DNA from 2 places in the Streptomyces sp. NPDC050485 genome. Region 1 is predicted to be linked to the other one. Evidence: predicted binding sites of a transcription regulator. Region 1 holds the regulator's gene; the other holds the start of a gene.
The links. Region 1 encodes HrcA, which represses chaperone genes, less so after heat shock. Its sites were predicted from a motif close to TTNGCACTCNGNNNNNCNGAGTGCNAA; they were not measured.
Positions count from the first base shown of each region.

Region 2: a site for HrcA is predicted at 2,215-2,241, ahead of groES (co-chaperone GroES). Genes of this name have one in related genera too.

Region 1 covers NZ_JBITHR010000001.1:197,027-201,477, reverse strand. The annotation lists gene ACIBK6_RS00955 (DUF3097 domain-containing protein) at 1-267, opposite strand, end outside; gene ACIBK6_RS00950 (MBL fold metallo-hydrolase) at 298-1,017, opposite strand; gene hrcA (heat-inducible transcriptional repressor HrcA) at 1,174-2,193, shown strand; gene dnaJ (molecular chaperone DnaJ) at 2,194-3,330, shown strand; gene ACIBK6_RS00935 (nitronate monooxygenase) at 3,487-4,451, shown strand, end outside.
Region 2 covers NZ_JBITHR010000024.1:26,985-31,435, reverse strand. The annotation lists gene groL (chaperonin GroEL) at 16-1,644, opposite strand; gene groES (co-chaperone GroES) at 1,760-2,068, opposite strand; gene ACIBK6_RS33995 (polysaccharide deacetylase family protein) at 2,384-3,292, opposite strand; gene ACIBK6_RS33990 (methyltransferase domain-containing protein) at 3,291-4,451, shown strand, end outside.

The DNA.
Region 1 (4,451 bases):
TACGGGGGCGGCGGAGGGGCGTACCAGCGTGACCACCTTGCCCTCCAGCAGGAAGCCGCGCGGCGCGAGCGGGAAGACGCGGTGCTTGCCGAAGCGGTCCTCCAGCGTGACCGTCGGCCCCTCGGCCGTCTTCTCGCAGCGGATCACGGCCCCGCAGAACCCCGTGGAGACCTCCTCCACGACCAGATCGGCCTCCGCCGGCACCTCGGGCGCGGGGGCCTGCTTCTTCTTCCAGGGGGGCGTCAGGTCAGGGCTGTAGCTGCGCATTCGACAGAGAATACGGCGGCCCGCCCACCCCTACGAGCCGAACCTGGCCGCGAGTTGGTCCCGCTGGGCGCGGACGAAGGCCGCGTCGACCACCGACCCGTGCCCCGGTACGTACACCGCGTCCTCGCCGCCCAGCGAGAGCAGCCGGTCCAGGGCGGCCGGCCAGCGCGAACCCACCGCGTCCGGGCCCGCCTGGGGCTCGCCCGACTCCTCGACCAGGTCGCCGCAGAAGACGATCTCGGGAGATCCGCCGCTCGCCGGGACCAGGACCGCCAGGTCGTGGCCGGAGTGGCCCGGGCCCACGTTGGCGAGCAGGACCTGGCGGCCGCCCAGGTCCAGGGTCCACTCGCCGCACACCATGTGCTGCGGCCTGACCAGCAGGTCGGCGGCCTCGGCTGCCGCGTCGTCCGGCACACCCTGGCGCGTCGCGTCGCTGCGCAGCTCGTCGCGGTCGAGGGCGCGCTCGATCCCGACCGCCCCGAACACCTCGGCGCCGGCGAAGGCGGCCGTGCCGAGGACGTGGTCGAAGTGCGGGTGGCTGAGTGCGATATGGGTCACCCGGCGGCCGAACAGCGCCTCGGCCTGCGTCCGGAGCTCGGCGCCCTCCTGGAGGGTCGCGCCGGTGTCGTAAAGGAGGAGCCCGTGCTCCCCGGAGACCAGCCCGGCCGTGGCGTCCCAGACCGGCAGGCGCCTGCGGCCCACCCCGTCACCCAGGCGCTCCCAGCCGAACTCTTCCCAATTGACGTCCATGACGCGACGCTATCCGCAATCCCCCGGTGACGTCGCACGGTAGCGTGGTCGGCCGCCCTTGCTAGGGGCGTACCGGTCGGCCGTACACTGGCCGGGGGATTGCTGGCACTCGAACACAGCGAGTGCCAAAACGGACGGCAACTGGAGGTGTGCGCGATGCTCAGTGAACGCAGGCTTGAGGTGCTGCGCGCCATCGTCCAGGACTATGTCGGCACCGAGGAGCCGGTGGGGTCCAAGGCCCTGACCGAGCGGCACGCACTGGGCGTCTCACCGGCGACCGTGCGCAACGACATGGCGGTACTGGAGGAGGAGGGCTTCATCGCCCAGCCCCACACCAGCGCCGGCCGGATCCCGACCGACAAGGGCTACCGGCTCTTCGTCGACCGGCTCGCGGGCGTCAAGCCCCTGTCGTCGCCCGAGCGCCGCGCGATCCAGAACTTCCTGGACAGCGCCGTCGACCTGGACGACGTCGTCGCCCGTACGGTGCGGCTGCTCGCGCAGCTGACCCGGCAGGTGGCGGTCGTCCAGTACCCGTCGCTGACCCGCTCGACGGTGCGGCACGTGGAGCTCCTCTCACTGGCGCCGGCCCGGCTGATGCTGGTGCTGATCACCGACACCGGGCGGGTCGAGCAGCGCATGGTCGACTGCCCGGCGCCGTTCGGCGACGCCTCGCTCGCGGACCTGCGGGCCCGGCTCAACGCACGGGTCGTGGGGCGCCGCTTCGCGGACGTGCCGCAGCTCGTGCAGGACCTGCCGGAGTCCTTTGAACCGGAGGACCGAGGAACCGTTTCGACGGTCCTCGCCACCCTCCTCGAAACCCTGGTCGAAGAGACCGAGGAGCGGCTGATGATCGGCGGCACCGCCAATCTCACCCGCTTCGGACACGACTTCCCGCTGACCATCAGGCCGGTGCTGGAGGCGCTGGAGGAGCAGGTCGTGCTCCTCAAGCTGCTCGGCGAGGCCAAGGAATCGGGCATGACCGTACGCATCGGGCACGAGAACAACGCCCATGAAGGACTGAACTCCACGTCCGTCGTATCGGTCGGCTACGGTTCCGGCGGCGAGGCGGTCGCCAAACTCGGCGTGGTCGGACCGACCCGCATGGATTACCCCGGAACGATGGGAGCGGTACGCGCAGTGGCACGTTACGTCGGACAGATCCTGGCGGAGTCGTAAGTGGCCACGGACTACTACGCCGTACTCGGCGTGCGCCGCGACGCATCTCAGGACGAGATCAAGAAGGCCTTCCGGAGGCTGGCGAGGGAACTTCACCCCGATGTGAACCCCGACCCGAAGACCCAGGAGCGGTTCAAGGAGATCAACGCCGCTTACGAGGTGCTCTCCGACCCGCAGAAGAAGCAGGTGTACGACCTCGGCGGCGACCCGCTGTCGTCGTCGGGCGGCGGCGGTGCCGGTGGCTTCGGTGCCGGTGGCTTCGGCAACTTCTCGGACATCATGGACGCCTTCTTCGGCACGGCCTCGCAGCGCGGCCCGCGCTCGCGGACCCGCCGCGGCCAGGACGCAATGATCCGCCTGGAGATCGACCTCAACGAGGCGGCCTTCGGCACCACCAAGGAGATCCAGGTCGACACCGCCGTGGTGTGTACGACCTGCTCGGGCGAGGGCGCCGCGCCCGGCACCTCCGCGCAGACCTGTGACATGTGCCGCGGCCGCGGCGAGGTGTCCCAGGTCACCCGGTCGTTCCTGGGCCAGGTCATGACGTCGCGCCCCTGCCCCCAGTGCCAGGGCTTCGGCACCGTGGTCCCGACCCCGTGCCCGGAGTGCGCGGGCGACGGCCGCATCCGCTCGCGCCGCACGCTCACCGTGAAGATCCCGGCCGGTGTCGACAACGGCACCCGGATCCAGCTCGCGGGCGAGGGCGAGGTCGGCCCCGGCGGCGGCCCCGCCGGCGATCTGTACGTGGAGATCCACGAACTCCCGCACGACGTGTTCCAGCGCCGCGGCGACGACCTGCACTGCACGGTCACCATCCCCATGACGGCGGCGTCGCTCGGCACGAAGGTGCCGCTCCAGACGCTCGACGGCATGGAGGAGGTGGACATCCGTCCGGGCACCCAGTCCGGCCAGTCCATCCCGCTGCACGGCCGGGGCATCACGCATCTGCGCGGCGGCGGCCGGGGCGACCTCATCGTGCACGTCGAGGTCCTGACCCCGAGCAAGCTGGACCCCCAGCAGGAGGACCTCCTGCGCCAGCTGGCCAAACTCCGCGGCGAGGAACGCCCGACGGGCCAGTTCCAGCCGGGCCAGCAGGGCTTGTTCTCCCGCTTGAAGGACGCGTTCAACGGCCGTTGAGCCGAAAGAAACGAGGAGGGGCTGGCTTTCCCGGTACTGCCCGGGAAAGCCAGCCCCTCCGGCGTTTGAGGAGCGGGGTCCGGGGCGGAGCCCCGTGCGGGGTGGGCAATCAGCGGGCGATTCGGTGCGAGAGCAAGCACATGGCACGATGCGAGCATGGCTTTGACCGATCTCTGCCGGTATCCGATCGTGCAGGCGCCCATGGCGGGTGGCGCCTCCGGTCCGGCACTGGCCGCGGCCGTCTCCGAGGCCGGCGGGCTCGGATTCCTCGCCGCCGGGTACAAGACCGCCGACGGCATGTACCAGGAGATCAAGCAGCTGCGCGGGCTGACGAACCAGCCCTTCGGAGTCAACCTGTTCATGCCCCAGGACCCGCACACCGACCCCGCCGCCATCGAGGTCTACCGGCACCAGCTGGCGGGCGAGGCCTCCTGGTACGAGACGCCGCTGGGCGACGCCGACACCGGGGGCGACGACAACTACGAGGCCAAGCTGGCGATCCTGCGCGAAGACCCGGTACCGGTCGTCTCGTTCACCTTCGGCTGCCCCGAGCGCGCGGTACTCGACGCCTTCACGAAGCTCGGCACGTACACGATCGTCACCGTGACCACCCCCCAGGAAGCGCAGGCCGCGCAGCGGGCCGGGGCGGACGCGGTGTGTGTGCAGGGTGTCGAGGCGGGCGGCCACCAGGGCACCTACCGGGACGATCCGCAGACCGGCGGGGCAGGGCTCGGACTGCTCACGCTGATCGCACTCGTCAAGGAGACGGTCCAGCTGCCGATCGTCGCGGCGGGCGGCCTGATGCGCGGCGCGCAGATCGCGGCGGTGCTCGCGGCGGGCGCGGCCGCGGCACAGCTCGGCACGGCGTTCCTGGTCTGCCCGGAATCCGGCGCGAACGTACTGCACAAGCAGGCGCTGACCAACCCCCTGTTCGTCCGTACGGAGTTGACGAGGGCGTTCTCCGGGCGGCCCGCGCGCGGCCTGGTGAACCGTTTCATGCGGGAGCACGGTCCGTACGCCCCCGCCGCCTATCCGCAGGTGCACCAGCTCACCGCGGGCCTGCGCAAGGCGGCGGCCGGGGCCGGTGACCCCCAGGGCATGGCGCTCTGGGCCGGACAGGG
Region 2 (4,451 bases), on a different contig from region 1:
GTCATGACGCTCGGGTCAGTGGCTGTGGCCGTGACCGTGGCCGTGGCCCGCGTCGGCCTCTTCCTCGGCCGGCTTCTCGACGACCAGGGTCTCGGTCGTCAGGAGCAGCGAGGCGATGGAGGCGGCGTTCTCCAGGGCGGAGCGGGTGACCTTGACCGGGTCGATGACGCCGGCCTTGACCAGGTCGCCGTACTCGCCGGTCGCGGCGTTGAAGCCGAAGCCCTGGTCCAGCTCGCTCACCTTGGAGGTGATGACGTAGCCCTCAAGGCCCGCGTTCTCGGCGATCCAGCGCAGCGGCTCGACGACGGCGCGGCGCACGACCGCGACACCGGTGGCCTCGTCGCCGGTCTTGTCGAGGTTGCCCTCAAGGACCTTGGCGGCGTGCACCAGGGCGGAGCCACCACCGGAGACGATGCCCTCCTCGACCGCGGCGCGGGTCGCGGAGATGGCGTCCTCCAGACGGTGCTTGCGCTCCTTGAGCTCGACCTCGGTGGCGGCGCCGACCTTGATCACGCACACGCCGCCGGCCAGCTTCGCGAGGCGCTCCTGGAGCTTCTCGCGGTCCCAGTCGGAGTCCGTGGACTCGATCTCGGCCTTGATCTGGGCGATGCGGCCCTCGACGTCACCGGAGTTGCCGCCACCGTCGACGATGGTGGTGTCGTCCTTGGTGATGGTGACGCGGCGGGCGCTGCCGAGCACCTCAAGACCGGCCTGGTCCAGCTTGAGGCCGACCTCTTCGGCGATGACGGTGGCACCGGTGAGGGTGGCCATGTCCTGGAGCATCGCCTTGCGGCGGTCGCCGAAGCCGGGGGCCTTGACGGCCACGGCGTTGAACGTGCCGCGGATCTTGTTGACGACCAGGGTGGAGAGCGCCTCGCCCTCGACGTCCTCGGCGATGATCAGGAGCGGCTTGGAGGAGCCGGCCTGGATGACCTTCTCCAGGAGCGGCAGCAGGTCCTGGATCGAGGAGATCTTGCCCTGGTTGATCAGGATGTACGGGTCGTCGAGGACGGCCTCCATGCGCTCCTGGTCGGTGACCATGTAGTGCGACAGGTAGCCCTTGTCGAAGGCCATGCCCTCGGTGAACTCAAGCTCGACACCGAAGGTGTTGGACTCCTCGACGGTGATGACACCGTCCTTGCCGACCTTGTCCATGGCCTCGGCGATGAGCTCGCCGATCTGCTTGTCCTGGGCGGACAGCGCGGCGACGGCGGCGATGTCGGTCTTGTCCTCGATCGGACGGGCGGTCGCGAGGAGCTCCTCGGACACGGCCTTGACCGCGGCGTCGATGCCCTTCTTCAGGGCGGCCGGGGAGGCGCCGGCGGCGACGTTGCGCAGGCCCTCGCGGACCAGCGCCTGGGCCAGGACGGTCGCGGTGGTGGTGCCGTCACCCGCGATGTCGTTGGTCTTGGTCGCCACCTCCTTGACGAGCTGGGCGCCCAGGTTCTCGTACGGGTCGTCGAGCTCGACCTCGCGCGCGATGGTGACACCGTCGTTGGTGATGGTGGGAGCGCCGAACTTCTTGTCGATGACGACGTTGCGGCCCTTGGGGCCGATCGTCACCTTCACCGTGTCGGCAAGCTTGTTGACGCCGCGCTCAAGGGCGCGACGGGCGTCCTCGTCGAACTTCAGGATCTTCGCCATGGGAGCGGTTCAGCCCTCTCGGAAAACTCGGGTTAACGAAACTGCGCCCCTCGCCGCCCGGCAATCAGCGGGGTGACCAGGGGCGCAGCACTCAAAGCATTCGCTTCGAGGTGAATTACTTCTCGATGATCGCGAGCACGTCGCGAGCCGAGAGGACGAGGTACTCGTCGCCGTTGTACTTCACCTCGGTGCCGCCGTACTTGCTGTACAGCACGACGTCGCCGACCTTGACGTCGAGCGGCAGGCGCTCGCCGTTCTCGAAGCGGCCCGGGCCCACGGCGAGGACAGCACCCTCCTGGGGCTTCTCCTTCGCGGTGTCCGGAATGACCAGGCCGGAGGCCGTGGTCTGCTCGGCGTCGAGCGGCTGGACCACAATGCGGTCCTCGAGCGGCTTGATGGCAACCTTGGAGCTGGCGGTCGTCACGATCCGGTCTCCCCCTTCGGAGATCTCACGGGGTTAACTGTTTGGGGTGGCGACCAGGTGGATCCGTCGTCGCGGGTGCCGGACCTGCCCGTCGCTGTGTTGGCACTCTCCGGTGGGGAGTGCCAGAAGCGAGACTAGGACGGTGATTAGCACTCGGTCAAGCGGAGTGCCAATCTCCCACCGACGCGGCGCACCCTCGCGGGGCTCCCGACCCCGCCCCGCCGGGCACCCCGCGACGGCGCACCGGCCGCGAGCGGCCCGTCGGGAGCGGCCCGCGACCGGTGCCCGCGGTTCATCCCGGCTCCCCGGACCCGGTCATACGTAGTCCTCCAGCCTGGCCACCGCGTACCCCTTGTCGGTGATCACCTTCATCACCTGCCGGACCATGTCGGCCATCGTGCCGTTCCAGTCCTGGCGCCCCCGGAAGTGGCTGAGGATGATGTCGCCGGGGTGCAGATCGCGGTCCCACTCGCGCCATTCCATGTGATCGGTGAAGGCCTCCTCCGCCCACAGCGGCGCGGCCTGGATCCCGCAGGACTGGGCGGCTTTCAGGGTGTCCTCGTTGTAGTTGCCGTACGGCGGCCGGAACAGCCTGGGCCGCTGGCCCGCCCACTGGCCGATCTTGTCCTGCTGGTCGCAGATCTCGTGCCGCTGCTCGTCGTAGGAGAGCGCGGGCATGTAGCGGTGGTTGATGGTGTGGTTGTTGAGCGTGACCCCGAGGCTCTGCATCTTCCGGAAGTACGTGTGGTCGTCCTTGACGAGGTAGTCGCTCAGGAACGCGCTGTAGGGGATGCGGAGTTCCTGCATCATCTTCAGGAACTGGGGGTCCTTCTCCGCGCCGTCGTCGATCGTCAGGAAGACGATCCTGTCCTTGGTCGGCACGGTGGTGAAGACGGGTGGCAGCGAGTCGCCCCCGTCCGTCTCGAACCCCTTCCGGTTGGTGATCCTCGGCTTGACGGCGGGCGGAGCGGGCGCGAGCAGGGGCGGCTTGTCGAGCCCCCACTTCCTGACCGCCGCGAGCCGGGCGGCCTCGGCCTGCTTGAGCTGCTCGGAGTAGCCGGTGAGCGCGCCGGCGGGGCCTTTGGCGCCCTGGGGGCCGGGCCGTCCGGTCCCGCCGTCGTCGGCGGAGCATCCGGCGGCGAGCAGGGCGGCGGCGAGAACCGCGGCGGAGGCGGCCGCGGTGCGGGATCTGCGGGATTTACCCTTTTGTCCGACTAGCTGCATGGCGCCGCATCCTGTCAGGACCGGGCCCCGCAAGCCGTACGACACCGCCACCGCGGGCGCACCGTCGCCCACCTGGCCCACACCGGCGCGGCGGCTGGACGACAATGGCGGGGTGAACGACCTCGACACCTTCTCCCTCCTGCTGACCGGCGAGGGCCGCGCCCTGCTCGCATCACTGCGGGAGTACGACCCGTCCCAGGAGCTGGCGGTCGCCACCCGGCTGCGCCGCGAGCACGACGCGGGGCTGGTGTCGGCGGCGCTCGGGCAGGCGCGGCTGCGCCAGCGGGCGGTGGCGAAGTTCGGCGCGGTGGACGCGCACCGGATGTTCTTCACGCCGAACGGCGTCGAGCAGTCGACCCGCGCCTCGGTCGCCGCCCACCGCGCGGAGGTCTTCGCCTCGCGCGGCGTGCGCGGCGTCGCGGACCTGTGCTGCGGCATCGGCGGCGACGCGCTGGCCCTTGCCCGGGCCGGGATCCGTGTCCTCGCAGTCGACCACGACCCGCTGACGGCGGCCGTCGCCCGCGCGAACGCGGCGGCGCTGGGCCTCGGCGACCTGATCGAGGTGCGCTGCGCGGATGTCACCGACATCGATACGGCTCCGTACGACGCGGTGTTCGTGGACCCGGCCAGGCGCGGCGGTCGAGGCCGTGTCTTCGACCCCGAGGCGTACTCGCCGCCCCTGTCGTGGGCCGTCTCGGCAGCCCTCAAGGCGCCGTTCGCCGCGCTGAAGATCGCCCCCGGCATCCCGCACGAGGCGATCCCGCCGCAGGCCGAGGCGGAGTGGATCTCGGACGGGGGCGATGTGAAGGAAGCGGTGCTGTGGTTTGGCACCGGCGTGAGTCCGGGCGCGTTCCGCGCCACCCTGCTGCCCTCGGCCGCCGTCCTGTCGGCGCCCGCCCCGCTCCCCGCCCCGCCGGTGGGCCCGGTCGGCCGCTATCTGTACGAGCCGGACGGCGCCGTCATCCGCGCGCACCTGGTCGCCGAGATCGTGGAGCGGTGCGGTGGGCGGCTGATCGACGAGACGATCGCGTACGTGACGAGCGATGAGCCGTACGCGTCCCCGTACACCTCGGCGTACGAGATCACCGATCAACTCCCGTTCAACATGAAGAAGTTGAAGGCGCTGCTGCGGGAGCGCGAGGTGGGCGTCCTGACGGTG